3 regions of the Sinorhizobium alkalisoli genome follow, and region 3 is predicted to be linked to each of the others. Evidence: predicted binding sites of a transcription regulator. Region 3 holds the regulator's gene; each other region holds the start of a gene.

Region 1 (3,273 bases), on a different replicon from region 3:
TCATGCGCCAGGCGCTCGAATGTTGCCATCGCGGCTGGGGCGAGTCGATCATCATCGGCGTTGCCGAAGCCGGCAAGGAGATCTCGACGCGGCCGTTTCAGCTGGTTACCGGGCGCGTATGGAAGGGAACGGCCTTCGGTGGTGCCCGTGGCCGGACCGACGTTCCGCAGATCGTCGACTGGTACATGGACGGCAAGATCAACATCGACGACCTCATTACCCACACCATGCCTCTCGACGAAATCAATACCGCCTTCGATCTGATGCACGAAGGCAAGTCGATCCGATCCGTCGTTCTCTTCTGAAGAAGAAAGCCGCAAAGCGTTCATCGAAACGCGCCGGCGGCAGCGCTGCAACAACGAGGAAGCCATGACATATCCTAGCTCGCTTCACCCCCTTACCGACCAGGGCGTCCAGGACGGCGGCCAGATCCAAGGCGGCGCAGCATAACTGAGCAGACCATCGGCCCTGCTCGCCTAAAGGCAGACGGTTTGGTCGGTCGGACGCTGGACGACAATCAATCGCCGCCAACCATCCAAGCACAGCAGCCAACCACGGGAATGATCATGGCTTCTTCCGGCTACACCTATGAGATATCGCTGAAGCTTGTTCGTGCACGCGACGGCAGCGTTCCGACCGACCCAGCGTCGCTTACCTTCGAACACGTCAGCCATGATGACATTCTCGGCATTGTCGAACGCATGCGCAACGGTTCCGGCCTCGATTCGAGTGCGTCTGCCGCCGTGGCTGTCGGAACAAAATTGCTCGGCGAAGTCATGATAAGGGATAAGAAGAACCCCTTGTTTGATCCCCTGCGCGCCGGGCTCCACGAGTTTATCACCTCGTTGAAGCAGAAGACTGCAACATAAGTGCCGGCGATTGTTGTGGCGACGAACGACTCGAGGGATGACAGGCGAAGACAGCGGCCTCGATGACCGACTACAGTTACAGAAACGATCCCGCCGTGCCTCCTTTCCCTGATGACAAGCCCGTCTTCGTCTTCGACGGCCAATGCGGGTTTTGCTCGGCTTGGGTCCAATTTGCGTTGAAGCGCGACAGGCGCCGAAGATATCGCTTCCTGGCCGCACAATCGGAGATCGGTGCAGCACTCTATCGCCACTACGGCCTTGACGAGCGTTTGCACGAGACCAGCCTTTTCCTGGAAAACGGCCGACCGTATCTGCGCGTGAACGGCATCATTCGGCTGCTAGCCGGTCTTGGCTTCCCCTGGACGGCATGCCACGCTCTCGGTCTTATTCCACGGCTATGGGCAGACGCGCTCTATGATCATATCGCGCGTAATCGCTATAGAATTGCAAGGACATCGCCCTCCTGTTCCCTCCCCAATCCAGCGGACGCCGATCGATTTATGTCGCCCGTGGCCCGCAACAACCGTTGAGCATGACGGGTTGGCGACGTTGACTCCCGTGGCCAGCGTCCAAGGAGCGCGAGTTCGCTCCGTATCGTTGGAGCAGCCTCTGCCGTCGGCGGTCTTGAACGGAAACGAACCGTCGACCCCGTGATCCCATGCCGGAAAATTTCCTTTAGCGTTGGCCGCGTTGGAAAGGATTACGCGAGACAACGGAGGCGGCTTGAACCTTTTTTCGAACTCGTGAAGGTGCATCCCATCCTTGCATAAACGAATTTTCCAGCTTCGCTGTAGGAAGCGTTGATCTGATCGAGGATCCGCAGCAAGGGCGCGTGCCGTGCGCGATTGGCTCTCACTTCTGCGAGATCATTATTGATGTTCACTATATGTTCCCATATAAGATGTTGAGAAGACGCCGGGGTGCTGGGATTAAGCTTGACGCATCCTTGCAATGGCATGTGAATGAAAATGGATACGGATGGGTAGAATGAAGCAGGCGACACTTTGGAACGTCAAAAACGACGTGGGACCTTTATTTGATCCTATCGATGCCGCGCTCGAACTCGGCGCGTATGAGGCTTTATGGACTGAACACAATGCGAGCTTCAAATCGCTGGCTGAGAAGTTCGCAGAATCTCCTGACGCGCGACCATCTGATTTTATCCCCCCGGAACAAGCGAGGTTGGTTGCAAGTCGGGTGATCGACAAACTCCGCGGTCCCGGCGGTGCGCGTTTTGACGTGCGTGTCAGAGGTGAGCTCGAATATCCGCAGCGATTGCGGGAAGCCACTCACCCTGTGGAGCTTCTTTATTTCCAAGGCCGATGGGAGTTAATCGCCAACCGATCGGTTGCCGTCGTGGGAACGAGAAAGCCAACTGCAGAGGGTAAAATCCGAACCCGGCAACTCGTCAAAAAACTTGTGGAGGATCATTTCACAATTGTTTCTGGCCTTGCCGAAGGCGTCGATACCGAAGCTCACAACGCTGCGATCGCAGCTGGGGGTGAGACGATCGCCGTTATCGGAACTCCTTTGAACCATGTTTACCCGAAATCGAACGCGCTCCTTCAAGAGACTATCGCGCGAGAGCACCTCCTGATCAGCCAAGTTCCGCTTGAGCGTTACGAGGCCCAGAACTTCCGGGTGAACCGGTTCTTTTTCCCTGAGCGAAACAAAACAATGTCGGCCCTTACCGAGGCAACCATCATAGTAGAAGCCGGGGAAACGTCTGGGACGCTTGTGCAGGCGCGAGAGGCTCTCAAGCAGAAACGGAAGCTATTCATTCTAAACAGCTGCTTCGAGCGATCGGACCTCACGTGGCCGAAGCGTTTTGAAGCCGAAGGAGCCATAAGAGTGCGGGAATATGACGACATTAGACGCGAGTTGGTCAGCTCGTCTTAGGGTCGTCGGCGAGCTTGAGCGCCCCGATCATTTCTATCTCGATGATACCGATACATGTGCTTATTTCGGCACCTACACGCCACGGGCAGGTTTCGCGCACAGTTACACAAATCAGATCATCAGCAACCTCAAGAAGAGCCCATCCGTTCGAAACACCGGACAATGGCAGTATAAGCAGCGCGCTATTGCGACTGTCGGAGCCGCCATTGCTCAGAACGTCAACGCTGCGAGTTGGCAGAACACAGTCTTTGTTCCGATTCCTCCATCGAAACGACGGGATTCACCAGACTATGACGACCGGATGATACGTGTCGCTCAAGCGATGGGGCACAATGCTGATGTACGCGAGTTGCTCTATACCGCAGTGGAACGAGAAGCTAGGCATACAAAGACCGATCGGCGTGACCGCGATGCGCTCCGAGCCTCGCTGGCAATCGATCCTCGTTTCACCTCCAATCCCCGTCAGCAGGTCGTTCTGCTCGATGACGTGTTGACTACGGGATGT
Region 2 (3,273 bases), 230 kb from region 3:
TAGAGCGTCTTCGATCCCTGGCTGATCCGATAAAGCGGCGGCACGGCGAGATAGAGATGTCCGCTGCGGATAAGTTCCGGCATCTCCTGATAGAAGAAGGTGATCAGCAGCGAGGCGATGTGAGCGCCGTCGACGTCGGCGTCGGTCATGATGATGACGCGCTCGTAGCGCAGGTCCTCCTCACGGTATTTCGAGCGGGTGCCGCAGCCGAGCGCCTGGACGAGATCGCCGATCTGCTGGTTTGCGCCAAGCTTCTCGCGGCCGGCACTCGCGACGTTCAGGATCTTGCCGCGCAGCGGCAGAATCGCCTGGTTGGCACGGTTGCGTGCCTGCTTGGCCGAGCCGCCGGCCGAATCGCCTTCGACGATGAAGAGTTCCGCCCCTTCCGCCGTGTTCTGCGCGCAATCGGCGAGCTTGCCGGGCAGGCGCAGCTTGCGCACTGCCGTCTTGCGGCTGACTTCCTTTTCCTTGCGCCGGCGGACGCGCTCCTCCGCACGCTCGACGACCCAATCGAGGAGCTTGGCCGCTTCCGCCGGGTTGTCGGCGAGGTAGTGATCGAAGGGATCGCGAAGTGCGTTCTCGACGATGCGTTGCGCCTCGACGGTCGCGAGCTTGTCCTTCGTCTGGCCGACGAATTCCGGTTCGCGGATGAAAACCGAGAGCATGCCGGCTGCCGAGATCATGACGTCGTCGGTGGTGATGATCGACGCACGCTTGTTCTGGGTAAGCTCCGCATAGTTCTTGAGCCCTTTTGTGAGGGCGATGCGCAGGCCTGCCTCGTGCGTCCCGCCCTCCGGCGTCGGGATCGTGTTGCAGTAGGAATGAACCTGCTGGTCGCCGCCATACCAGGTGACGGCCCATTCGAGCGAGCCGTGACCGCCCGACCGTTCCGATTTGCCGGCGAAGATCTCACGGGTGACGGTGAATTCCTTGCCGAGGGTTGCGGCGAGGTAGTCCTTGAGGCCGCCGGGGAAATGGAAGACGGCCCTGTCGGGGATTTCCGAGCCTTCCGGCAGGAGTGAGGGATCGCAGGACCAGCGGATTTCGACGCCGCCGAAGAGATAGGCCTTGGAGCGGGCCATGCGGAAGAGCCGCGCCGGCTCGAACCGGGCGTGCGGGCCGAAGATCTGCGGATCGGGATGGAAGCGGACCTTCGTGCCGCGGCGATTGTGCACGTCGCCGAGGTCTTCGAGACCGCCCTGGGGAATGCCGCGGGAGAAGCGCTGGCGATAGAGCCTGCGATTGCGCGCGACCTCGACTTCGAGCGAGTCCGATAGCGCATTGACGACGGAAACGCCGACGCCGTGCAGGCCGCCGGAGGTCTCATAGGCCTTGCCGTCGAACTTGCCGCCGGCGTGCAGCACCGTCATGACGACCTCAAGGGTCGATTTGTTCGGGAATTTCGGGTGGTTCTCGACGGGAATGCCGCGGCCATTGTCGGTGACCGACAGAAAGCCATTGGCATCGAGATTGACCTCGATGAAGTTGGCATGGCCGGCGACGGCCTCGTCCATGGAATTGTCGATCACTTCAGCAAAGAGGTGATGCAGCGCCTTCTCGTCTGTCCCGCCGATATACATGCCCGGGCGCCGGCGCACCGGCTCGAGCCCTTCGAGGACCTCGATCGCCGACGCGTCATAGTCGCTGCCGTCGCTGTCGCGCGGAGCCGGGTGCGGGGCAGCATTGCTGGCGGCAGGCGTCACAGGTTTGCTCGGCGCGGCATCCGCCGGCTTCGGCTGTTGCGGCATTGCGGAAAAAAGATCGCTGCTGTCGTCCATGGATCGGTTCAAATCGTTCCTGTCGTCTCGTATCGGCGGCATGCTTGTCCTCAGATCGGATGCGATTTGAGGACAGGCATGCTCGCAGGCCATAGCAAGAGCTCGGCGCTGCCGCCATCCTCGCCGCGCGAATCACCCACGAATTCTGCCAGAGTCTCGTGCAAAGCGCGAACAAAAAGTGAACGTCCAGGGCTTCGAAAGGGCGAGAAACTCGAAAACGCGGCGAATTGCCGGCTACAGTGTTGCGTGCCGGCAGTGCCGATGGCAAGGCATGGGCCGAACAAGGGAGCCCGCCGGGTGTCTATGTCCACAGTTGTTTTATCCATGCGTTGGCCGATCGCGGCGCTTTTCTTCCTCGGCCTTGCAACGGCTTCGAGTGCTGCGGGGCTGCGGCCCTTCAAGGACGACCTCTTCACCTATGGCCGGGTGCTCCGGCAGGAGGACGGCGGCGACTTTCGGGTCGTCGACTATCAGGAACTGCGGGATATCAACGGGCGGGACGAGGTTCCGGAGCGGCGCGTCAAGCAGGCCTATGTGTCCCTGGGGGTGAGGCAGGCGCAGGTGAACGAGACGCTCGACTTCGGCAATCGGTCCCTCGACGTCACACGCATCGGGCCCGAGCGCGGCGGGGCTTTCACGGTGATCTTCATTCACGGCCGTGGTGGCGACCGGCGCCTCGGCGCCAATGATTTTTCCTTCGGCGGCAACTTCAATCGCATCAAGAACCTCGCCCTCGCCAATGGTGGCACCTACTATGCCCCGAGCGTCCGCAGCTTCGACGCGGCGGGCGTGGCGGATATCGCGGCGCTGATCCGCTTTGCTTCAGTCAATTCCGGCGGGAGGCCGGTCGTGCTCTCCTGCGCCTCGATGGGCAGCTTCATCTGCTGGGGCATCGCGCGCGACGGGGCGGCCGGAGCCGCGCTCGGCGGCATGATGATCATGGGCGGCGCTGCGGATCCTGATTTCCGGAAGAGCGCCGCATTCAAGGCCGGGCTCCCGATCCATTTTAGTCACGGCAGCCGCGACACTGTCTATGCGGCCGAAGCGCAGGTCGCGTTCTATCGCGCGCTCAAGACCAAAGGCTACCCGGCGCGCTTCGTCCTGTTCGAAACGGGATCGCACGGGACGCCCGTGCGCATGACCGACTGGCGCGACGCGTTGAACTGGATATTGTATCGCTAGCCGTGCTGTCCCAGGAGCCGATGCGCCGATGAGTCTCAACGGGTTTGAAAACTGGCGATGGCCCGCACCGGAAAGTGGGCGCGTGATCTCGCCGGACGACTACGAAGAGCGCCTCGGCGAGTTGGAGCCGATGGCCTACCTGCCGGTCGGCAAGGCTCTGAGCTATGGCGACAGCAGCCGCAACAGCCAGGGAACGCTGATCGACAGTGCTCGACACAACCGCATTCTGTCCTTCGATCCCGGGACAGGCGTGATTGTCTGCGAGGCCGGCGTTACGCTCAATGAGGTTCTCGCCAGAGCAATCCCGCATCGC
Region 3 (3,273 bases):
GAGAACCTTGACCAAAATATTCGGGTAGAGGTCATGCTCGAAAACACACCGCTGGTGCCCGCCTGCACATTGGTGCCAGTCGGAAAGGGAGATCTTGCCGTCGAACATGTCCTCGCCCATTAAGTGTGAAAGTTTTGTGACAAAACAGCGCCGGTTGAGGAAAATCAAGGAAAATCCTACCTTATGGGTGAGTTTATTGCGATCGAACTGGGAGGCTGGGCATTCCAGTGTCCAACCTCCTTTTACGATGGGCCGAGACGAGGGGTGCGTTTTTCGGAAATTGCCTCTTGCGGTTCATCTCGAATGATTCTAAACGCTCGCCACGACTTGATATTTCTTGTCGATGAGGCCTCGTGGCGGAGTGGTGACGCAGAGGACTGCAAATCCTTGTACCCCGGTTCAATTCCGGGCGAGGCCTCCAAATTCCCCTGATGATCCGGCTGGTGGCACCGATGTGCGCCGGCAAATTTCTTGGCAAGTGATCTTCAGCCGCTGCGGCAACGGCCGCTTGCCTGCAGAATGTCGATTCCGGCCTGACCGGGCCGCCGCTTTACCACCGCCTGATCGTCGGAGCGCGTTGGTCAGGCGGAATCGCCCGCCGCATGGTCAAGCGATACCGCGAGCGTGGCCGCGAGAACGGTGTGCGCGCAATCCGATCCAGCAAGACTCCATAGGCAGCGCTTTGGAGGAACTTTCATCGGACCCATGGATCGCGTCGAGATCGCAACAAGGAGGAGAGTCCATGGGCAAACCCAGGACTGCAGATCCGACCGGCCAAGCCATGCCGTCTCCCACATGAAAGCCGAACCCGAGGGAGATTGAGCTGGGCCCGAAACCGATACGATAACCGGGGAGAATACCCGTGGCGCCGACCGTCCACCTGCGGACGGCTCTACGCCCATGCGGGGATGGGGGGAGGCAGCCAGACGAAAGTACTCGGCGCTGGTCGGCCGCAACGTCGAGCGGAACGTCTACCGCCCAAGGCTTCGGACGATAACTGTTGCCCACTCGATCACGCACTGTGCGCAAATACCCATGCATCGGCCAAACGAAACGGCTCCGATCACCGGGGCGATGGGCTAGTGATACCGCCGTATCAGCCCGACCAGTTTGCCCTGGATTTTCACCCGGTCCGGTCCGAATATCCGGGTCTCATAGGCCGGGTTCGCCGCTTCGAGGGCAATCGACGCACCTTTCCGGCGGAATCGCTTCAGGGTCGCTTCTTCGTCATCGATCAGTGCCACGACGATATCGCCCGGACTGGCCGTGCTCGCGTTGCGGATGATCACGGTGTCGCCATCGAGGATGCCGGCCTCGATCATCGAATCGCCCTTGATTTCCAGTGCGTAATGTTCACCGTTGCCGATCATGTCGAGCGGAACGGAAACCTCGTGCGTATTGTTCTGGATCGCAGAAATTGGGACGCCGGCGGCGATGCGCCCCATCACGGGAACCGCAATCGAGGACGTCTCTGCGGGTGGCGCCTCGACCCTGGGCGCGGCAGATGGCTTGCCCAGGCTGCCCTCGATGACGCTCGGCGAAAAGCCGCGCCTTGGCTGCGCCGGTGTCGTATAGGCTTCCGGCAGCTTGATGACTTCAAGTGCGCGTGCCCGATTGGGAAGCCGGCGAATGAAGCCCCGCTCCTCGAGCGCAGTGATCAACCGGTGGATGCCCGACTTCGACGCAAGATCGAGCGCGTCTTTCATTTCATCGAAGGACGGCGGGACTCCCGACTCTTTCATTCGTTCATGAATGAAGAGAAGCAATTCCTGTTGCTTGCGGGTCAGCATGGCGCGTCACTCCAGAATCGCGAAACAAATCAAGAACAGACACTATCCGTTCCATTTGTGTTCCGCAAGTGCCTAACATTCCGTGAATATTGCCATGCTGAATTGGGCGGCGTCGCTTTGCCGGGGCCGACAAGCCATTGGGCTGTCGGGCGATGGAGCGTTGATGTGGCGCCCGATCAATAGGCGAGGCGCAGACCCCCGGGACTGAGAACGTCGAAGTCAGGCTCAGGGTAGGGGCCGTACCACTGCGCGTAGGTCGTGTTGCCCGTAGCGCCGGTGGTGGCGCATCCCCAAAGTGACAGGAGCGCCAATGCTGCAACCGCCATCAGAGTTTTAGAGGACATGATTTTCTCCACTCGCGGGAGTTGCCGACACGAAAAGATGCAGACCCCAACTGTCCCTCAATTCGCCAGCGATGGCAAGGAAACCTTGGTGGCCGAAACCAGCATTTTGTGTTCCCGGTAAACGACTTGGCGCAATGCGCCTCGGCGAAGAAACCTGCCGCCGCCGCCGGGCAGATCGGGCATCACGGCTCCGGGCTGGACAAAGAGAAGAATGGTGGAGTCGAAGGGAGTCGAACCCTCGACCTCCGCAGTGCGATTGCGGCGCTCTCCCAACTGAGCTACGACCCCGGCAGGCCTGGACTATATAGAAGAATTCCACGGCGCGCGCCAGCCCGCTCGGCTGAATTGGCCGAACGTGCTCGAGACGTCGGCAGACAGTCGAGTCCGAATGGGAGCAGGTGCCGGGTCGGACAAAGTTCACGCTGGCGGATGGGGTGGGATTCGAACCCACGGACGGTTGCCCGTCGCCGGTTTTCAAGACCGGTGCCTTAAACCGCTCGGCCACCCATCCGGGCAGCGCGTTATTGCGCGAAGTGCGGTTCGTTGCAAGATTTAAGCTCGCCGCCCGCACGAATTTCTTCGGCCTCTGCCGCTTGGTACTGCGCATCTCCGTCGGTCTGGTATTTACGTTTTGTAAACCATAACGAGAAAAACCCGGCGCGATCTCGCCTAGAAATTCGTATTTTTGCCTTGTTGTTGTCATCATTACACGATTGTCCCTTTCCGGGACGTCGAAAGATCCGCGGGGGTGAAATGCGGATCGTTCGGGCACGAATTTCGCGAATGACCTTGGGGACAGATGATATCTCGTAGAAAAGCGGCATGCCTTGCGAGGGGATTGCGCCTCGCTGCAATTCCACTGCTTTGCGCAGCACTAGCGGCCTGCGGTTCGACGTCCAGCGTCAAGAAGAGCAAGTCGAGAAGCAAGGAATATTTCGCCGAATCGGTCTACGGGGTCAAAGCAAGTCCGCGAGTGGCCAACGGGCGCAACATTCCGAAGGGCGGCGGGCGATTCCAGGTCGGCAATGCCTATCAGGTCAAGGGCAAGTGGTATCAGCCGAAGGAGGAGCCGGGCTACAACAAGACCGGCATGGCCTCCTGGTACGGCTCGGCCTTTCATGGCCGGCTGACGGCGAATG

Evidence for each region. The regulator LexA, encoded in region 3, represses DNA repair genes until DNA is damaged. The targets are predictions, from matches to a motif close to TGTTCNNNNTGTGTTCNG.
Region 1: a site for LexA is predicted at 1,746-1,763, ahead of EKH55_RS27745 (DNA-processing protein DprA). Genes of this name have one in related genera too.
Region 2: a site for LexA is predicted at 1,946-1,963, ahead of parE (DNA topoisomerase IV subunit B). Genes of this name have one in related genera too.

The regions. Positions count from the first base shown of each region.
Region 1 covers NZ_CP034911.1:140,864-144,136, forward strand. The annotation lists gene EKH55_RS27730 (S-(hydroxymethyl)glutathione dehydrogenase/class III alcohol dehydrogenase) at 1-305, shown strand, start outside; gene EKH55_RS27735 (DUF3861 domain-containing protein) at 492-869, shown strand; gene EKH55_RS27740 (thiol-disulfide oxidoreductase DCC family protein) at 932-1,399, shown strand; gene EKH55_RS27745 (DNA-processing protein DprA) at 1,857-2,768, shown strand; gene EKH55_RS27750 (hypothetical protein) at 2,731-3,273, shown strand, end outside.
Region 2 covers NZ_CP034909.1:1,168,838-1,172,110, forward strand. The annotation lists gene parE (DNA topoisomerase IV subunit B) at 1-1,778, opposite strand, end outside; gene EKH55_RS05830 (alpha/beta hydrolase) at 2,040-2,960, shown strand; gene EKH55_RS05835 (FAD-binding oxidoreductase) at 2,989-3,273, shown strand, end outside.
Region 3 covers NZ_CP034909.1:1,399,234-1,402,506, forward strand. The annotation lists gene EKH55_RS06945 (YrbL family protein) at 1-168, opposite strand, end outside; tRNA gene EKH55_RS06950 (tRNA-Cys) at 348-421, shown strand; gene lexA (transcriptional repressor LexA) at 1,080-1,790, opposite strand; gene EKH55_RS29340 (hypothetical protein) at 1,967-2,134, opposite strand; tRNA gene EKH55_RS06960 (tRNA-Ala) at 2,347-2,422, opposite strand; tRNA gene EKH55_RS06965 (tRNA-Ser) at 2,558-2,645, opposite strand; gene EKH55_RS29345 (hypothetical protein) at 2,656-3,009, opposite strand; gene EKH55_RS06970 (septal ring lytic transglycosylase RlpA family protein) at 2,934-3,273, shown strand, end outside.